DNA from 3 places in the Lysinibacillus sp. NPDC056232 genome. Region 3 is predicted to be linked to each of the others. Evidence: riboswitches for the same ligand, from Rfam matches in the RefSeq annotation. Region 3 holds a riboswitch; each other region holds the start of a gene.
What was found. Region 3 has a riboswitch for S-adenosylmethionine ahead of ACFCYJ_RS18010 (bifunctional homocysteine S-methyltransferase/methylenetetrahydrofolate reductase). Riboswitches for the same ligand answer to the same signal wherever they lie in the genome.
Positions count from the first base shown of each region.

Region 1: it holds a riboswitch for S-adenosylmethionine, as region 3 does, so the genes downstream of both, ACFCYJ_RS25305 (O-acetylhomoserine aminocarboxypropyltransferase/cysteine synthase family protein) here and ACFCYJ_RS18010 (bifunctional homocysteine S-methyltransferase/methylenetetrahydrofolate reductase) in region 3, are expected to answer to the same signal.
Region 2: it holds a riboswitch for S-adenosylmethionine, as region 3 does, so the genes downstream of both, ACFCYJ_RS16530 (MetQ/NlpA family ABC transporter substrate-binding protein) here and ACFCYJ_RS18010 (bifunctional homocysteine S-methyltransferase/methylenetetrahydrofolate reductase) in region 3, are expected to answer to the same signal.

Region 1 covers NZ_JBHJTF010000057.1:12,032-18,971, forward strand. The annotation lists gene ACFCYJ_RS25280 (hypothetical protein) at 1-133, opposite strand, end outside; gene ACFCYJ_RS25285 (hypothetical protein) at 146-301, shown strand; gene ACFCYJ_RS25290 (MerR family transcriptional regulator) at 701-931, shown strand; gene ACFCYJ_RS25295 (homoserine dehydrogenase) at 985-1,971, opposite strand; gene ACFCYJ_RS25300 (hypothetical protein) at 2,547-2,933, opposite strand; gene ACFCYJ_RS25305 (O-acetylhomoserine aminocarboxypropyltransferase/cysteine synthase family protein) at 3,256-4,557, opposite strand; SAM riboswitch class I at 4,676-4,789, opposite strand; gene ACFCYJ_RS25310 (hypothetical protein) at 4,798-5,127, opposite strand; gene ACFCYJ_RS25315 (hypothetical protein) at 5,107-5,343, shown strand; gene ACFCYJ_RS25320 (glycerol-3-phosphate acyltransferase) at 5,371-6,003, shown strand; gene ACFCYJ_RS25325 (DASS family sodium-coupled anion symporter) at 6,184-6,940, shown strand, end outside.
Region 2 covers NZ_JBHJTF010000022.1:78,537-85,476, reverse strand. The annotation lists gene ACFCYJ_RS16545 (alpha-hydroxy acid oxidase) at 1-113, opposite strand, end outside; gene ACFCYJ_RS16540 (methionine ABC transporter permease) at 127-798, opposite strand; gene ACFCYJ_RS16535 (methionine ABC transporter ATP-binding protein) at 791-1,816, opposite strand; gene ACFCYJ_RS16530 (MetQ/NlpA family ABC transporter substrate-binding protein) at 1,921-2,751, opposite strand; SAM riboswitch class I at 2,840-2,945, opposite strand; gene ACFCYJ_RS16525 (pyridoxal phosphate-dependent aminotransferase) at 3,178-4,347, opposite strand; gene ACFCYJ_RS16520 (hypothetical protein) at 4,678-5,001, shown strand; gene ACFCYJ_RS16515 (carbon-nitrogen family hydrolase) at 5,351-6,145, shown strand; gene ACFCYJ_RS16510 (PucR family transcriptional regulator) at 6,233-6,940, opposite strand, start outside.
Region 3 covers NZ_JBHJTF010000026.1:30,875-37,814, reverse strand. The annotation lists gene ACFCYJ_RS18025 (SEL1-like repeat protein) at 1-765, shown strand, start outside; gene ACFCYJ_RS18020 (protoglobin domain-containing protein) at 1,385-2,674, shown strand; gene ACFCYJ_RS18015 (protoporphyrinogen oxidase) at 2,940-4,328, shown strand; SAM riboswitch class I at 4,454-4,553, shown strand; gene ACFCYJ_RS18010 (bifunctional homocysteine S-methyltransferase/methylenetetrahydrofolate reductase) at 4,646-6,493, shown strand; gene metH (methionine synthase) at 6,486-6,940, shown strand, end outside.

The DNA.
Region 1 (6,940 bases), on a different contig from region 3:
ACATAAAGGTGCTCAGTCTAAGAACGCCACGTCCTGTGGCAATGACTGAGTGACCAACATCGTGCTGCTGACGCTGCGTTAGCACTACGCTTTCGCACAGAAACATCCGCTTCGCTGCAGGTTCTCGGGCCAACAGATGTTTTTTTTGCGTGAAAGCGAAGCGGCAGCGGCACCGATGTTGGTCACGAAGGCGTTATCACTGGATGTGATGGTTTTAGTCTTCGTTCCTCTATCGCTGATCCCCGAGAAGTCGCCCAGTCGTAACGAAGATCAACTTATATACAGGGCATATGTAAATTAGCAATTAGCAAAACAGCAATAAATATAATAAATTAATCTTACATGTTCCTAATCTAAAAATTGTATTGTATGACTTGTCCTCAAAGCGTTTTACATCCTTCTAATGTCAATAACATAGTATCCCTTCTAAACAAAAAAAAGACAGGGATGCTATCAATCGTTCAAATAGTTGTACCTGTTAGACGAATTAATTAGAAAAAAAGACATCGGACTAAAGCAATGCTCGAAGTAGAAAAATGGGCAGTGCTAATAATAGTCCCCCACAACCCATTAACATTAATAATACAGATTTATCAAAAAGTAAACAATTACCATTTTCCTTTTTCTTTCATTTATTAACCCATAGTAGGCTTTCTATTAAAGGGAGGTTATAATAAAAACAACAAAAGGAGCGAAATTTATGTATAAAACAATTGAAGAAACAGCCCTCGAACTTGGTATGCCAGAGGATCAAATACTTCGCCTAGTTTACGAGGGCCGTATTCGTTCAGTATACGACGGGGATCAAATACTGATTAATAGCGGGCAGTTCAGCACTTATTTTGAGCAATTAGATCGTATTAAAGAGGAAATTGAAATTTGGCGGAATACACCTATTCCAGAGGATATTGATGTTAAAGATGAGGATTAAAAAAAATGCCTATCATTCAAACAAGTTGAACATTGTTGAATGATAGGCATCTATTATATTGTTACGACAAATCCAGCCCGCTTACCGATAATTTCCGCATAATCCTCAACCATAACACTAGCTGTCGGATACATACCTGCCCCAGGTCCAATTAGCGTTAATGTGCCAATATAATTAGTATCCAATGCCACAGCATTATTGACGTCATCAACTGGATAAAGTGGGTGTTCTTTATCAACTAATTGCGGCCCAACCTTCGCGACCACTTTACCATCTGCTAGCTTCTCAACCTCAGCTACATGGCGATAACGCAAGCCTTTTTCACACGCTTCTTTTACTTGCTCTGCCGAAATGCTATCAATTCCGACTACTTCGACCTCAGACCAGTCTGGTTGTTCACCAAATGCCAAAGCACTTAAAATCATTAATTTTTTGAAGGCGTCCTGTCCGGATATATCATTATATGGATCTGCCTCCGCATAACCTAAATTTTGCGCCTCTTTTAATGCAGTGTCGAACGACCAGCCCTGTGAACGCATTTTCGTTAAAATATAGTTGGATGTCCCATTTAAAACACCCTGAATACGACTAACATCATTGACAAGCAAGATGTTTTTCATCGTTTTAATAACTGGTACACCGCCAGCAGTCGTTGCCTCAAAGCCTACAAAAACACCGTTTGCTTTTGCAAGATCCTGTAGCTCCAAGCCTCGTTTTGCAAACATTACTTTGTTAGCTGTGATGACATGACATTTATGTTCAACAGCGCGCTTTAAATAAGTAAATGCTGGCTCCTCGTTGACGATCGCCTCAAAAACAACCTGCATACCTGGTTCCGCTAAGACTTCATCCATACTAGTTGTCATTAAATGTGCTGTCCCTGGTACACGTTCACGGCTGGCGTCTGTAACTAAAATTTTTGCTACTTCTAGCTCGATTCCTAATTTATTTTTAAGCTCTTCACGCTTTTCGTTTAATATATGGTAAATTCCTTGACCTACCGTTCCAAATCCTAATATAGCTGCCTTTATAGTTGCCATTTCTGTTATTCCCTCCAACTTACATTCCGCAGTTTCATTATATTTCGTCTCAGCTTAATTCGTACAGATTTTGAATTGTTCGCCGACTTTACAAAGCAGGTCAGTTTGCCTTGTTTAACACTTCGTTTTCAGACAGATATTTAGTCATGGTGTTTCACGTTCCCTACAAAAAAATTCTGACTGAAGATACAAAGTTTGTGAAACACACAAATTCAAATAATTCGAAATTCAACTTAAAGAAAATTGTAACGCAAATACATACATTGCACAAGAAAAATCTTTCTAGGATGGACATTTGTTTCCTCTAGAAGTGCAAAGGAAATCGTTTTCATTCCTTTATTATATGATTTTTCACTTGATCTATAATAATTGAACAAATATTGACGACGATTCTTATTAAAGAAATAAAAACCTTTCTTCTATTATATATATGTATGTAAATACATTCATAAAAATTGTTCTTTTGAAATATATCAATAATTTTTTTTCAATTATGCCAGTATATCTTCCAACATCTAATTAAAAAGCTCATTCCCTGTAGCAGCAGAGAATGAGCACAAATTTATGAGGGATAATTAACTAGCTTTGGCTAGCCATTTATAACGATATTGTGTTAGAGCTTGTTGCACCAGTCTTATTTCCTCTAGCGTAAAATTTGGTATTGCATACGTACGTTCAACTAATTGGAACGTTCCGTATTTTAAGTAATACTCTGTCGCAGGTAGAGGAATATGACTTGCTCCATAGCCTTCATAAGCTTCAAAAACTTCTTTTACTGTATAGCCTTCCTCTTTGACATAAACAATTTCCTTAAAAGCTGAATGTCCAAAGATCTCTTGCCATGTACTCTCAACTGATGCAAGTATGTTTTGAATGGACATGTTGTTCACAAACACATGACCTTCATTTAACTCATAAATAAGATAAGATGCAATGTTTTGCGCACTATACACATTTCCCATTTAAAACACTCCTTTATCATCAGTTTTGGTAGATAGGAGTAGCTACTGGCTGAGCAACTACTCCCCTTCATATATTCAAAAGTGGGGGAGCACTTATGAAAACTAAATGTCGAACGCTTTTCTTATTTCCTAGTATAAAGCAAGGAATTAAGTGAGTCAACAATACTTATAAAATTACTAGGTATTATTTTTAAAGAGATTCAGTTACCCTCACCAAATGAGGCAAGCGGATGATGCAGCAACGATTTACGCATTACCAAATGAGGCCTATCGAATGAGAAAATACGTAAACGCTACAACATTAGCCAATGTCTTTTATTTATTAAGCTTCTACTTGTTGTTGTGAAGCTGTTACTTGTTTAATAGCTTGTTCTAAATCTGCAATAATGTCCTCTACTGCCTCTAAACCGATGGATAAGCGAATGAGCGACTCGGTTACGCCAGTTTGGATTAGCTCCTCAGCTGATAGTTGTTGATGTGTAGTAGATGCTGGATGGATAATTAATGATTTAGCATCCCCTACATTTGCTACGTGCGAGAATAATTTCACACTATCGATTAATTTACGCCCTGCTTCACGTCCACCTTTAATACCAAATGTAAGCACTGAACCGAAGCCATTTCTCAAATATTTTTTAGCTAACTCATGGGTAGGGAAATCTTCTAAGCCATTGTAATTTACATATTCCACAGATGGGTGGTTTCGTAAATATTCAGCTACCGCTAATGCATTTTCATTATGTTTAGGAATACGCAAATGAAGCGTTTCTAAACCTTGTAATAAATTAAATGCTGCGTCTGCACTTAATGTTGGTCCAAAGTCGCGTAGTAATTGCACTCGCAGTTTTGTGGCAAATGCAGCCGATGCTGTGTCTATACCATAACGCAAACCGTGATAAGAAGCATCTGGCTCAGTAAAGCCTGGGAAACGTCCACGAGTCCAATCAAACTTCCCTGCATCTACTACAACGCCACCTAAAGTTGTACCGTGGCCGCCAATCCATTTTGTTGCGGAATGAACTACGATATCTGCACCGAAGTCAATTGGTGTAGAGCCATACGGTGAAGCAAATGTGCTATCAATAATTAATGGCAAGCCGTTTTCATGTGCTATATTCGCTACTGCTTCAATGTCTAGCACTTTTAAACTTGGGTTACCGTAAATTTCAGCGAACACCGCTTTTGTTTTATCCGTAATAGCTGATCGGAAATTTTCCGGATTTGTTTCGTCTACAAAAATTGTTTTAATACCGTAGTTTGGTAGTGTGTTGGCCAATAAATTATAAGTACCTCCGTATAAAGAGCTACCTGCAACAATTTCATCCCCTGCCCCAGCAAGATTTAAAATTGAAAATGCAATAGCTGCTGCACCAGATGAAAGTGCTACCGCTGCTGTACCGCCTTCTAATAAAGCGACGCGTTTTTCAAAAACATCTACAGTTGGGTTTGTAATTCTTGTGTAAATATTGCCGGCTTCCTCTAAGGCAAAAAGACGTTGCGCATGAGCAGTGTCTTTAAAAACGAATGCCGTTGAGCGATATACGGGTACTGTACGAGATCCTGTTACCGGGTCTGGCTCTTGGCCACCGTGTAACAGCAATGTTTCTGGTTTAAAATTTGTCATTGTATACCTCCAAATGGTTATTTTTTTTACGATGGTACCGGAGATGAGGAGGATTTTTTCAGTAGAAAACAAAAACCCTCTTCAGCTAAGAAGAGGGTTGCGGTTGCAAGTTTTCCTCCCCTTATCTGCCAGATCCAAGTAAGAATCTGTAGGAATTAGCACCTTAGCAAGTTCGTCACTTACTGGTTGCTGGGCATCATAGGGCCTATCCCTCCGCCGCTCTTGATAAGAGTATGAGATTCAATTTCCATCGTTGTTACAAAGTATAAACATAGACTTTTTCTCTGTCAACACTAAAATTTTATTTTTTCCGAAACTTCTGTCTGCTTTTTTACGTAATACGAACGCATACATTATTTTAGTGTTACATAGCTCATCACTAAAAGTTTCGGGGTGAAATTTGTTAAAATGTACGCCCTTTTTATAAGTTGATTGTAGTGGAGACTGGGCGACTCCTTGGGGATCAGCAATAGAGGAACGAAGGCTAAAACCATCACGTCCTGTGATAACGCCTTCGTGACCAACATCGGTGCTGTTGCTGTCGCTTCGTTGCACTACGCTTTCGCGCAAAAAACATCTGTTGGCCCGAGACCCTGGAGCGCAGCGGATGTTTTCTGTGCGAAAGCGAAGCGACAGCAACAAAAGCGGCTCATCGGACGCCCCCAGGAAGCTCTGCTCTGCGCGAAAGCGAAGCGTCAGCGGCAAATGTTTTATCTGTGCGAAAGCGAAGTGGCAGCAACAAAGCGCCCAGTCGGAACGGAAATCAACCACACATTTTGGTCATGAGCTTATTATTTAGAAAGGAGGACTTTTATGATAAAAGCCGTTATTATTTTTCTTCTTGTTGGTTATTTAATTGGCTGTGTTCACGGCTCTAAAGTTGCTCAATTTTTATCTGGGGTAGATTTAAAAAAGACTGGATATGGCAATGCAGGTGCCTCTAACGCAACACTCTCCCTTGGATGGAAATACGGCGTATTAGTTGCACTTATCGACATCGGTAAAGGCGTTGCCGCTATTATCGGTGCACATGCCTACCTCGCAGATCTAACACAATTAACAGAAATACACGTTTGGCTCTTTACCTATATCGTAGCTACCGGTGTCATTCTTGGTCATAATTTCCCATTTTATATGGGCTTCAACGGTGGCAAAGGTACCGCTTCAATCATAGGAATATTACTTGCGATTGATTGGAAAATCGGCTTATTTGCACTCATTTTATTTGTTATTTTATCTTTCCTGACGAACTATTTAATTATCGGTGTACTTGTATTTTATCTCGTTTTTTGTATAGCCACATATTTATGGATTCCTGGAATATACCCAACGATTATAGCCCTACTTCTTTTTGGTATAGCCATCATTTTGCATATCGAAAATATTAAACGATTGATGCTAGGAACTGAGCCTAAAGTTACTTCAGCATTTAAAAAGAAAAAATAATATATTTTGGATATTATTGTCTTTTCTATGACCGCGTATTTTCTCGTAACTGCCCATTATCGCTATAAATAGAGAGCATTTCACACACTAGTTTTTTTTACAATAAATAGACAAATTACTTTCTTAATAAAGCATTCTACTAGTCGATGTTATAGAAAATACTAGAAAGGGTGAGAAAGTATGTCTACTTCTGAACAAGCAAAACCGAAACGTAATTTGAAGCCACTCTGGATTGCATTAGCATTCGCATCACTAATCGTCATAACTTTTTTACCTAACAGCGGCGATTTACCTATAGCAGGACAACGGGCTTTGGCTATCTTAGCTTTCGCGGTCATCCTTTGGGTTACAGAAGCAGTATCCTATCCCGTTAGCTCTGCCATGATTATTGCTCTCGTCACAATCTTACTAGGCTTAGCTCCGTCACTGGAAGATCCAACGAAAGTGCTAGGAACATCAGATGCATTAAAATTAGCATTAAGCGGATTTAGTAATTCAGCAGTTGCACTAGTAGCCGCAGCTCTTTTCCTAGCGGCAGCCATGCAAATTACCAATTTACATAAACGTCTTGCGCTATGGATCCTTTCACTAGTAGGAACAAAAACGAAAGCCATAGTATTCGGTGCTATTTTAGTATCTATTGCACTTGCATTCTTTGTCCCTTCTGCTACTGCACGTGCAGGCGCAGTTGTGCCAATACTACTCGGAATGGTAGCAGCATTTGGTCTACCACGTGATAGTCGACTTGCTGCTTTACTTGTCATTACCTCTGTACAAGCTGTCTCCATTTGGAATATCGGTATTAAGACGGCAGCAGCTCAAAATATGGTCGCTTTAAATTTCATCAAAGAACAATTTGGTGTTGATATTTCTTGGGGTGCTTGGTTGCTTTACGCTGCCCCCTTCTCAATCATCATGTCAGTGGCTCTATTTTTCA
Region 2 (6,940 bases), on a different contig from region 3:
CCAGCTTCCATTTTTTCTGCGACTGCCTTTTCTAAATCTGCAAAGCAAATAGGGAAGGGGGCTTGTGCATTTATATTTTTTAACAGTAGATCGCTGTGTGTCGTCTTTGTCATCGTAATCCTCCTATTAATCTTTCTTTAGTTTCGCAGCGAAGCGATTACCTATTGATTGAATAATCTGAACAAGGATGATTAAGATAAACACTGTCGCATACATCACATCGACCTCATAGCGTAAATGACCGTAACGATATGCAAGATCACCTAAACCGCCAGCACCAACCATACCTGCCATTGCTGTTGCTCCAATCAGACCGATTGTGGCAATTGTTAAGCCTAAAATAATGGATGGGCGAGCCTCACGTAGTAAGACATTCCAAATGATGTGACGACGTTTAATACCCATTGCTGTATAAGCTTCCACAACCCCTGGATCAACTTCCAAAAGTGCTGTTTCCATAAGTCTTGCAATATAAGGCGCTGTATAAACAACAAGCGGCACAATAACACCTTTTACACCAATCGTTGTGCCAACGATGATCTTTGTGAACGGTAAAATGAAGAATAGTAAAATAATGAATGGTACCGAGCGAATCATATTAATAAATAAATTGAAAAATTGATAGAGAAATTTATTTTCAAATGATTGCCCCGGGCGAGTTAAAACGATTAAAAGCCCTAAAGGGATCCCAATTAAAATAGAAAAGAATAATGAAATCCCGACCATTTGGAAGGTTTCGATAATCGATTTTCCAATAACATCTGACCAGTCTGCAAAGAAACTTTGAATGCTATTCATTTAATTCGCCTCCTAATTCCTCAACAGATACCCCATTTTCTGTAAAATACGTAAGTGCTTTTTCTACGATATATGCCTCACCGTGTAGATGCACGACAATATTACCGACAATGCCGTTTTTTAATTCAATGATATTGGCTGTTAAAATATTTGGTTGTACATCATAAACTTTGCTCACTTCTGCAAGTAAAGGTTTCCCTGTACTTTCGCCAAGGAATGTTAAACGAATAACTCTTCCCGAAACATTTAATTGCTCGATAAGGGAAGGCGATAAATTACGTTGAGAAATGGTATTTAAAAATTTTCGTGTCGTTGGATGCTGAGGCTTCGAAAATAGCTCTATAGCAGAGCCATATTCCACAACTGTCCCTGATTCAAGAACGGATACATCATCGCAAATTTTTTGAATAACATTCATTTCATGTGTAATGAGTAAAATAGTGATGCCCAGCTCACGATTAATTTTCAAGAGAAGCTCAAGAATGGCGTCAGTTGTTTCAGGATCGAGAGCACTTGTCGCTTCATCACTGAGCAAAATCTCAGGCTCTTGAGCAAGGGCACGTGCAATAGCGACACGTTGCTTTTGCCCCCCAGAAAGCTGGCTAGGGTAGCTATCTAATTTCTCTGTTAGGCCAACAATTTCTGCATATTTTGCAACGCGGTTTTTCACTTCAGAGTCGTTATAGCCTAGAAGCTTTAATGGTACCGCGATATTGTTGTAAACAGTCGCTGTTTTCAAGAGATTAAAATGCTGGAAGATCATCCCGATTTTTTGACGTGTTTTGCGAAGGTCGTTTAGAGAAAGGGAAGTAATATCTACATTGTCGATCAATACTTTTCCTGTTGTTGGACGCTCTAATAAATTAACACAGCGAATAAGAGTACTTTTTCCTGCACCACTGTAGCCAATAACTCCATGGATTTCACCTTTTTTGACATGCAAGTTAATACCATCTACTGCTTTGACGATATCTTTTTTAGTTTTAAATTCTTTTGTGATATTTTCTAATTGAATCATACTGTGATATCTCCTTTCTAAGCCCTTCTATAAAGCAAGAATCTGCTAGTTTTCCGTAGGAGTCTCGCAGATTCTCGATTGTATGAAAGGTCCTTAATCGTCAATTACCAGCCCGGAATAACAGAACCTTTGAATTCTTCTTCAATAAATTTGCGTACTTCATCAGATTGATAAGCTTCAACGAATTTTTTGATTGTTGGGTCGTCTTCGTTTTCAGCACGGACTGCAATGTAATTCACATAAGGAGAGTCAGTAGACTCTAAAAGGATTGAATCTTTTTTAGGATTAATGCCAGCATCAAGAGCGAAGTTCGTATTAATAGCTGCTACATCTACTTCACTAAGCTGCTTCGGAATTTGTGCAGCTTCTAATTCAATGAATTTAAAATTCCTTTTGTTTTCTTCGACATCGCGAATAGATGCTGTTAAGTCTGCACCTTCTTTTAATTTAATGATGCCTGCCTCTTGAAGGACAAATAGAGCACGAGCCCCGTTCGTTGGATCATTTGGTAACCCGAATGTTGCACCATCAGGAACCTCATCGAATGATTTATATTTCTCAGAGTATATGCCCATAGGATTTAAAATTGTTTTTCCTACTGGCACTAAATCTGTTTTGTGATCTTTGTTAAATGCATCGAGGAATGGCTTGTGTTGATAACTATTTACATCAAGATCACCCTCGGCTAACGATGTATTTGGTAAAACATAATCAGAGAAAGTTTTTAGTTCAACCTCTAAGCCATTTTCTTTGGCAACTTTTGCAACAACCTCTGCAATTTGTTCGTGTGGACCAGAAGTCACACCTACTACAATTTTATTTTCATTAATAGCCTTACCTTGACTACCTTTATCTTCTTTAGTACCGCAGCCTACTAATGCTGCTACTAATGTGAGACTTGCTAAACCTAATAAAAATTTGTTTTTCTTTTTCATGAGACATACCTCCAAAGTTGTTTTATCGGTAGTTAAAAATAAAAAAAACTCTCTTATAAACTAAGAGAGGCTCATGAAAAAACGTCCTCTCTTATCTATCAAACGATGATCGTTTGCAGGATTTAGCACCTTCCTTAAAAAAAGGAGGTTGCCGAGCTTCATAGGGCCAGTCCCTCAGCTACTCTTGATAAGAGATTTATATTATTTTTTTGTAAATCCGATATACCTAATATAGATTATAGGATATAGTAAGTCAATTGAATTTTTAAAATATTTTATTTTGCTATACTATTTAGTCGAAAAAGAGTCCGCTAGAAGAAGGGGTAGGGCAACTAAAAAAGATAGGAAATGAAAAACTGTTCTTATAGCAAGTTTGAGCTAATGGAACAGTTTTTCGATAGAGTCTACTTAGGTATGGGGATATGTTCATGAGCTAAATAGGTTTAATTTTTCAACTCTACTGATTGCTTCACGTAAGCGTTCTTCACTAACAAGTAAACCGACCCGCACATAGCCTTCGCCATATTCACCAAAGCCATTACCTGCCGCTACTGCGATATCAGCTTTGTCGAGCAATACATCAGCAAACTGCTCGCTCGTATAACCTAATGGAACAGGGAGCCATGCAAAGAAAGAACCCTTCGGTGCGGTTACGTGCCAACCAATTCGCTGTGCTTCTTCGATAAGAATATTTCGTCGCCGCTCATAAGTCGCTCTTAGCTCATCCGCGCAATCCTGAGATGCTGTAAGGGCAACCGCTGCTGCTTGTTGCACAGCGGGGAATTGACTACAAAATAGATGATCTTGAATAAGGTTAATGGCTGCAACAATATCAGGGTTACCAACTGCAAAACCAATGCGCCAGCCTGCCATATTATACGTTTTGGATAATGTATACATTTCGATACCGACATCTTTTGCACCGTCAGCTTGCAGGAAACTGATAGGTTTATTGCCGTCAAATCCAATCGCCCCATAGGCAAAATCATGTGCTACGATAATGTTGTGCTCTTTTGCAAAGCGTACTGTTTCCTCAAAAAATTCAAGTGTTGCAGTACCACCAGTTGGGTTATTCGGGTAATTCAAGTAAAGCAGCTTCGCCATTTCTTTTACTTCATCGGATAAAGCATTATAATCGGGCAGGAAATTATTTTCTGCAAAAAGCGGCATGACTTCAAAATTAACATCGCCTAATACGACACCAGATAAGTAATCTGGATACCCTGGATCGGGTAACAGCATTGTATCCCCGGGGTTTAAAACGGCTAACGGTAACTCAACAAGACCGATTTTCGTACCACCGAGAATAGCTACTTCTGTTTCAGGATCAATGTCAACATTGTATTCACGTTTGTAGAAGTTTGCTGCTGCTTGGCGTAATTCTGCTATGCCACGAAATGGAGAGTATTTATGATTTTGAGGATTTTCTGCTGCCTCCTGTAATGCTTTAATAATGTGTGAAGGAGTGGGTTGGTCAGGATTACCTTGACCAAGATTAATAACATCACGCCCTTCAGCTAGAGCAGTGTTTACTTTTTGCACAAGTGCTGCAAAAAATTGAGTTGGAAGTTGCTGTAGTTTTTTTGAGAATTCCATCCATGTTCACCTTTTTCAGAATATAATAATTATTAAAGATATGAAGCAAATAGTATTACTTTTTTTACTAAATGTCTATAGCCATCATATAAAAGAAACAGCGAATAGAGAACGACCAGTACCGTTTTATAACCGGCTTAAGGAAAGTGTTGGTCGTACACAGATGTAGTTTTGTAATATAGTTTGATAATTTATAAAAAAACACATTAAGGAAAGTATGGTGTAATCATGTGATAGAAGTGAATAAGGCGTTGATCAAATGACCGCATAGACTTTTTCTTGAAATGGATTTTATCCACTTATATTTTTTAAAAAAGGGGAAGGTAGATTATGAATACGGAAGCCATATTAGAAATTTTATTATACAAATTAGAAGAAGGTACTGGAAATGAATTTCACAAAATAATGGTAGAACAAAGTATTCCTCTTCACGAAAAAGAAAAAATGAAAGTTATTAGTTATGGTCAATCTTTACATAACCCTGATTCGTATTATTTAATAAGGGAATATGAAAATAGTAAACATTTGGAGAACTCACAACGAAAATTTTATAGTAATTCTGAGTGGTTAAATGGTCCAAGAGAGCAAATCATATCTAAGATTAAAACTAGTACCCAATCTATTATACCTAAAACCAGTCTAGAATATTTATGACATAAATGAAAACTACTAATTAATAGTCTTCTTGAACTAACGAGAACTTTGGTTGAATATATCATGAAAAGGCCACTCCATGATGGGTGGTCTTAATTGTTGTTTTTATTAGAAGAAAGACCACCTTTTTATGGATGGTCCACAGTGAAAAATAGGCGACTTCAGGAGACCCAAAAGTGACCAAGCGACTGAAGAAATCTAAATTAGACTACTTTTAAATGTAGTATAATGAAATTCACAAAAGCATAAATGCAGTGAAACAAACGCTTTTGTAAGTGTTGAAAGTTGTTTGTACATTAAATCTAAAAGGTATTACTTTTTTTACTAATTGTCTAGAGGAGGAATAACAATGAAAATCGGTTGTATTCAATTAAACGTAGGCTTTGGCAAAGTAGAAGAAAATTTTGCTCGCGCTGAGGACAAAATTCGTGAAGCGGCAAAACAAGGTGCAGAAATTATTGTACTACCGGAAATGTGGAATTCAGGCTATGCACTTGAAAAATTACCAGAGCTTGCAGATGTGGATGGAGAACGTTCGAAAGCATTTTTATCAGGTTTAGCGAAAGAGCTTGGCGTACATATTGTTGGTGGCTCTGTTTCAACGAAGAAGGGCGATAAATTTTACAACACGATGTATACGTTTGATAACAATGGTGAGTTAGTAGGTGAATATAACAAGGCACATCTTTTCCGTTTGATGGACGAGCATTTATATTTAGAAGCGGGCGATGAAATGAATCGCTTTGCCCTAGGTGATATCGAGGCTGCAGGCGTGATTTGCTATGATATTCGCTTCCCAGAATGGCTACGTGCTCACGCCTTAGAGGGAGCAAAGGTATTGTTTGTACCGGCGCAATGGCCGACACCACGTATCGACCATTGGAAAACATTGTTGCAAGCACGTGCCATTGAAAATCAATGCTTTGTGATCGCTGTTAATCGTATTTCTAGAAAGGTAGAAAACTTCAATGGTCAATCAATGATTATTCAACCATGGGGCGAAGTGCTTTGGGTTGGCGCAGAGGATGAAGAAGTCGCTGTCATTGACGTGGACTTCTCGATTGTCGATGAAGTACGAGGCAGAATTCCAGTTTATGACGACCGCAGACCAGGATTATATAGCGGAGTAGTTACCGAAAATTAAAATCTGATAGCACGCTCAAGGAACAAAGCAACCTTGAGCGTGCTAACCAATCAACACCACCGATAAACCCCGCAAAAGCAAAGTATTTTAGTTTTTATCCTCAATTAAAGAATTAGCAAGCAACATAAATTCAAGCGTAATCCGATTATGCCCCTTCATGAAATTTTCCCCTAAGAGACTTTCAAGCTTTTTTAAACGATGGTAGAGCGTTTGGCGGACGATGAACAGTTGGTTGGCAGTTTGTTGTTTGGAGCCGTTCGTTTGTAAGTATACTTGCAAGGTTTCTAATAGCTTACTGTTATATTTTTTGTCGTATTCAATAACGGGCTGCAAATAATCTTGAATCACTTCCTGTAAATTTACTTGCATCTGTAATTTATAGATGAGGTGATACAGATGTAAATCATCATAAAAATAAGATGTTGTTTGTACTTTACTGCAAATATACAATGTTTCGAGTGCAGTTTGATAGCTCTTCGGTATTTCCTCTACGTCTGCAACGACTTTGCCAATGGCTATTTGATACCCTTGAACCATTTGTTTTTTATAAAAATCAGTTTTCTGAACGGAAGAAACTAATGTATTTAATAATTCGCGACTCGATTTACTATCTTTCGTATGGAGTAAAATAAAAATGACATAACTTTTTCTTTCACATAAAAATGGTATAAATCCATTTTGCTCAAAAAGATTTCGATAGTAGAGCTTACTGTAGACAATATCCTCTTGTACCTTAGAGACTGCATTAGGAGTTGCTAAAATAAAAACAGCCCCGCTAGAAAGCTTATAATTAGA
Region 3 (6,940 bases):
GCAATTGACGGCTCATACTTCCAACCAGAAAAGTCAGTGAAGTGGTTTGAGTTAGCAGCATCACAAGGTAATGCCGATGCACAATATGCACTTGGTAATTTTTATTTTGAAGGTATAGGCGTACAAGAAAGCTATAATAAGGCTTTTTCGTTGTATGAGGCTGCAGCAAAGCAAGGGCATCCAGATGCCGCGAATAATTTGGCGGATATGTATTTTAACGGAGAGGGAGTACCAGAAAATTTGGTACTTGCGAAGAAGTGGTTCGACTTTGCCGCACAACAAGGTGTGGCTGAGGCCATGTTTACACTCGGAATAATTTACGAGCAGGGACTAGGAGTCGACAAAGACGAGGAGCAAGCATGTAGCTATTATAAAAAATCTGCTGAAGTAGGCTATGTTGAGGCACAGTATAGGCTTGGAGGGATCTATCTAGAGGGTCGGTTAGGGCAACCTAAAGATGTGAACCGTGGATTATATTGGTATGAAAGAGCAGCAAAGCAATATCATGTCGATGCCTTTTATGATTTGGGCTTTATTTGGAGTCAAGGGTTAACGGGTATACGGAATATTGAAAAAGGAATTCATTGGTTTAAACAGGCCGCCCTTCAAGGTGATTCGGAAGCAAAATTACAACTAGGGCACATATACAATAAAGGGGAAGGAATAACTAGAAATATTAAAGAGGCTATAAAATGGTATGGACTTGCAGCAGATGCTGGAGTGGAAGAGGCTGCAATTTTACTGGAACAATTGAAAGGAATCTAAGTATTTTTTATTAAAAAATAATAGGTTTTTAGATTCAATTATCACCTTTTTGTATATAGGTATTAAGTTTTGTTTTGGGGTATTTATTAGGTATATCTTATCAGGTGTAACTAGTTGTAAAAATATCAATATAATAAAGTGGTATTACCTCAAACTAAAACAAGGAAAAAATAAGCAAAAAAAAACAGAGATGATGACAATTGGCTACCCAAAAGTATTGTGGTAGCTTTTTTTCTGCTTTGATTAATAAGAAAGGTAATAGGTACTTTTCGTTCAATTTATGGTAAAAAATGCATATGTGAAAATTGACAGCTATTTATAAAATGTATAATGTATATGAGGGATTTTGAAAGGTAGTTAGTAGCAATAGCTAATTATAAGGTTACCATTTTCAGTTGATTATAACCCGTAACAGAAGAAAGAGTCATAAGTAATGTATATGGATTTAATATCCTGAGGGGGTTCTCACTAAAAGTTAGGGATGACAATTCTTCAGGATGCGTCCAGAGGGAATGGAAATCAACTCTACGTTATGGTGATGCTTTTTTTATATTATTGGTGAATGGAATTAAATTTTTCTCAGCTTTTAAAAGTACACGGCATGAAAGAGGGTAAATGTGTGATTTTTCAAAAACAGAGAAAGACAACGGCGTTAGATTTAGAGCAATACATTGTAAAAATGGATATAACGAATCGCCATTTAATAAAAAAGCAAATTGATTTGCTTAAATTGACAAAACGGGATTTACAATATTTAAAAGCCTTTCAACCTTTTGTAGAAGGCAATATTGATAACATAGTTAATCGATTTTATGAAATGATTGTAACTGAACGTACTCTAGTAGATATTATTAATAAACATAGTTCTGTAGAGAGGCTGAAAATTACTTTACGACGTCATATTATTGAAATGTTTAATGGTACGATTGATGATGATTTTTATCAAAGGCGCGTTAAAATTGCTAAAGTACATGTCCATATCGGGCTTAAAACACAATGGTATATTTGTGCTTTTCAAGATTTAACAGCATCATTTATTGACTTAGTTGAAGAACATGTTCATCATCCAATGGATCAACTCAATACAATTAGGGCTATCTCAAAAATATCTAATTTTGAGCAACAGTTAGTTTTAGAGGCGTTTGAACATACCATTGATCAACTTCATGAAAAAATAGAACGTAGAAAAGAAGTAATAGAGAAAAAGATTGTAGAGTCTTCGGAATGTCTTGCCACAATATCACAAGAAACGAACAACTCGTTTCATCGCTTAAGTGAACAATCAGATGAAATTAAACAACTAGCAAAAAAATCACTTCAAGTGTCGACTATGGCTGAGAGTCAGGCATTAGAAGGTCGTGAACAATTAAAGAACCAATCGCAAAATATGAGTAATATTATTTACTCACTTGACGATATAGCGGAAAATATTACACAGTTGGCAGATATGTCAAAAGAAATGGAATCGATTATGAATGTTGTGACAAATATTGCTAATCAAACGAACTTGTTGGCTTTAAATGCGGCAATAGAAGCGGCTCGTGCTGGAGAAGCGGGTAAAGGCTTTAGTGTTGTTGCAGATGAAGTGAGAAAACTATCGATTCAAACAAAGGAATCTGTCACATCGGTTGCCACGTTACTACATAAAACGAATGAGCGGACAGTTAATCTTGTTCATTCGCTAAGTAATATTCAAGAAGAGGTAGCTTCCGGTGAGGAAAATATGGTTCAAACGGAAGGACAATTTACTAACATATTGGAAGCTATGACCGAAGCCAAAGAACAAAATGGTCAGATGGAAAAAGAAGTACAAGCAATAGTAGAAGTACTAAGTGAATTAGGTATTGCCTTTAATGAAGTAAAAAATTCTGCTGAAGAACTAGCTAGCTTTGCACAAAATTTAAATTAGTGAAGTGAGAAGCAAGAGACAAAGACAATAAGGTGCTTCACATTGTAGTGTATAAATAACACTATATCAACTCTTAATATATAATATCAGCTAGGTATCGAATATGTGCTGTTAAATTTAATATATGCTAACTGAACATAGAAAAAAATGGAGCTATCCAATGCCTGGATAGCTCCATTTTTGCTAAATTTGTAAAGGGTTTAACGTAATTTTTGATAAAAAAAGTTTATACTGAAATAAAGAACTAAAAATAGGGGCGGTTAATATGAAAACAGTTGTTGTATTAGGTGGCGGAATTACGGGATTGTGTACGATGCATTATCTACAACGCCAAGTTCAGGAGAAAAACTTAAATGTAAAGCTTGTACTCGTTGAAAAGAATACATACCTTGGTGGCAAGCTTCACTCTGCATATGAACAAGGCTTCATTATGGAAACAGGAGCAGATTCTATTGTAGCGCGTCATAAAGGTGTCATGGAGTTAGTAAAAGAACTTAATTTTGAACAAAATCTTGTGTATAACGAAACGGGTATTTCGTATATATACATGAATAATGAGTTACATGCCATCCCTGCAGACTCAACGTTCGGTATTCCTATGAGCTTACAATCTCTTGAGGAAAGCACGCTTGTATCAGCGAAAGGTAAAAAAGAAGCATTAAAAGATTTAACCATGCCAAATGAAGTGTTTACAAAAGAAAGCTCTATCGGGGAATTTTTAACATACTATTTAGGTGAGGAGCTTGTTCAAAACCAAATAGCGCCCGTACTTGCAGGTGTATATTCAGGAGATTTAAATCAGCTTTCCATTGCTTCCACTTTACCGTATTTAATCGATTACAAAAACGATTACGGTAGTATTATTAAAGGTTTCGATGCAAACAGGGAACAATTTGTGAAAGCCGCCAATAAGAAATTTATTTCATTTAGAAATGGGTTATCTTCACTAATAGATCGACTTGAAGAAACATTAACGGATGTAGAAATTATAAAAGGGATTGCCACTACAAGTGTTAAAAAGCAGGAGAATCAATACACTGTTACATTAGCAAACGGAAAAATGATTGAAGCAAATCATGTTGTAATGGCACTGCCAAATGAAGCGGTACAAAGTTTATTGCAGGATGAATCTTTGAACTGCTATTTTGAACGATTCAATACTGCATCCGCCATTACGATTTACTTAGGATTTGATGTACCCGATAATAGATTACCAGCAGATGGAACAGGCTATATTGTGTCACATAATTCGGATGTTATTTGTAATGCAGCAACGTGGACAAGTCGCAAGTGGAAACACACCTCAGCAGAAGGAAAATTACTTGTACGACTTTTTTATAAGAGCATTAACCCTGAGTATGAGAGATTACGTGTGATGACAGATGAAGAGTTAGCAACTGTTGCCCTAGAGGATGTAAGAAAAAGCTTGGGGATTGAGGAAACGCCAACTATTGTTGACGTGACAAAATGGATTGACCAAATGCCGAAGTACGACTTGGCACATCGTGAAGCGTTGCAAGGTCTTGTACAAGAGCTTGAGGAAAACTATCCAAATTTATCAATAGCGGGATGCTCTTATTTTGGAGTAGGCATAGGTGCATGTATTCAAAATGGTAAAAAAATTGGTGAGGAACTTGCTGGAAAACTATCGTAATTGTCTGAATTAAATCAAAATACAATGTTTTTCGTAAAAATTATCCTCTGTTCTGTGAAATAGTCTTGACTCAATCGTTCGTAAACGATATGATTCTTTTAATTATTTAAAAAATTCATACTACATTCTTATCAAGAGAAGCTGAGGGACTGGCCCTATGAAGCTTCAGCAACCAACTTATTGTCAGGTGCTAAATCCAGAAGACCGTTGTGTCGAAGATGAGAAGGAAAAACAATTACGAAACGACGTAAAAGCCTTCTTTTTTTATGAAAGAAGGCTTTTTTTATTTTAAAGAAAAGGGAAGAGAGGCTAGTTTTATGGGATTGCTTGAAAGGTTAAAAACGCATGTTCTTACAGCAGATGGTGCAATTGGTACAGTTTTATATGGCTATGGCTTGGAGTACTGCCATGAGGAAATGAATGTACAGAGACCTGAATTAATTGAAAAGATTCATAGAGAATATATAGCAGCTGGTGCAGATATTATTCAAACGAACACTTACGGAGCTAATGCCATAAAATTAGCCCGTTATGGATTAGAATCTCGTGTGCAGCAGTTTAATGAAGCTGCTATAACGATTGCAAAACGAGCAGCGGCAGATGGTGGACAATTTGTCTTAGGTACTATTGGGGGAATCCGTGGTATTCGTAAAAGTGACGCAACGTTAGAGGGAATTTTAGCAACAGTTGATGAGCAGGCAACTGTTTTACTTGCTGGAAATCCAGATGGTCTTTTACTTGAAACGTATTATGATTTTGAAGAGCTAACAGCGACTTTAACAATGCTACGAGCTAAAACGAAATTACCGATTATTGCTCAAGTTTCTATGCACGAACCCGGAATTTTGCAAAATGGAATGAGCTTAAATAACGCCTTACATAAACTTGAAGCGCTAGGTGCTGATATCGTTGGTGTTAACTGTCGCTTAGGTCCTCACCATACTATACAAGCATTCGAAGGAGTAGAGCTTCCTAAAAAGGCATTTATGTCAGCATATCCGAACGCCTCTCTCCTTGATTTGGAGGATGGCCGTGTCGTATATGAGTCGGAGGCAGATTATTTTGGTCGAGCAGCTGTAGAGCTTCGTGATCAGGGGGTACGTTTAATTGGTGGCTGCTGTGGTACGACACCAAAGCATATTGCTGCAGCGAAAAAATACTTAGAGGAGCTATCCCCGGTCGAGAAAAAGTATGCAAAGCCAGAAAAAGTAGAGGTTGTCCGTGAGGCAGAGCCAGCAAATTATGAGCCATTACATGTAAAAGTAAAGCGTGAACGCTCGATTATTGTAGAGTTAGATACACCAAGACATTTAGAAATCGAAGGCTTTATTGAAGGGGCAAAAAAATTATATGAGGCTGGCGCGGATGTAGTCATGATGGCAGATAATTCACTTGCTTCACCAAGGATTAGTAATGTCGCAATGGGAGCCTTACTGAAAGAAACGCATGGGGTACGCCCGTTAACCCATATAACATGCCGAGATCGTAATTTAATTGGTCTTCAATCACATTTAATGGGATTAAATGCACTAGGAATTCATGATATTTTAGCAGTGACTGGAGATCCGACAAAGGTAGGTGATTTCCCAGGGGCTACTAGCGTTTATGACGTCTCTTCAATGGAGCTCATTCAATTAATAAAACAGTTAAATGAAGGTGTATCGTTTTCAGGGAAACCACTTCGTAAAAAGGCGAATTTCTCTGTGGCGGCTGCCTTTAATCCTAACGTACGTGTGCTCGATCGCGCTGTCTCTCGATTAGAAAAGAAAATTGAATATGGGGCAGATTATTTTATTTCACAGCCTGTTTATTCAAAGGAAAAAATCGTGGAAATTTACGAGGCGACAAAGCATTTAGAAACACCAATTTATATAGGCATTATGCCAGTAACGAGCTATAAAAGTGCGGAGTTCTTACATCATGAAGTGCCAGGTATCAAACTATCGGATGAAGCGTTAGCCCGTATGAAGGCTTGTGGCGATGATAAGGAACGCGCAACACTAGAAGGAATTGCAATTGCCAAGGAATTAGTAGAAGTAGCAACGGAATATTTCAATGGTATTTACCTCATCACACCATTTTTACGCTACGATATGACACTAGAATTAATGAAATTTATTGAGCAATTGGATGAACAGAAAAAAGGGGTAAGTATAAATGGCTAAGCACTTGATTGAAGAACAACTAGAGAAACGAATTTTAATTCTTGATGGCGCAATGGGAACAATGCTACAAAATGAAAATTTATCGGCAGAGGATTTTGGCGGCGAGGAATATGATGGCTGTAATGAAAATCTCGTGCTAACTAGACCAGATGTGCTGGAAAAAATTCATGGAAAATATTTAGAGGCTGGAGCAGATATTATTTGTACAAATACATTTGGAAGTACTCCACTTGTATTAAATGAATATGATCTTGGTGCGAAAGCAGAAGAGATTAATAAACGCGCTGTAGAAATTGCACGCAAAGTAGTGGATGAGTTTTCAACATCCGATTGGCCACGTTTTGTAGCGGGGGCTATGGGACCAACTACAAAAACCTTGTCGGTTACAGGTGGTATTACATTTGATGAGTTAGAGGAAAACTTCTATGTTCAGGCAAAGGCATTAAT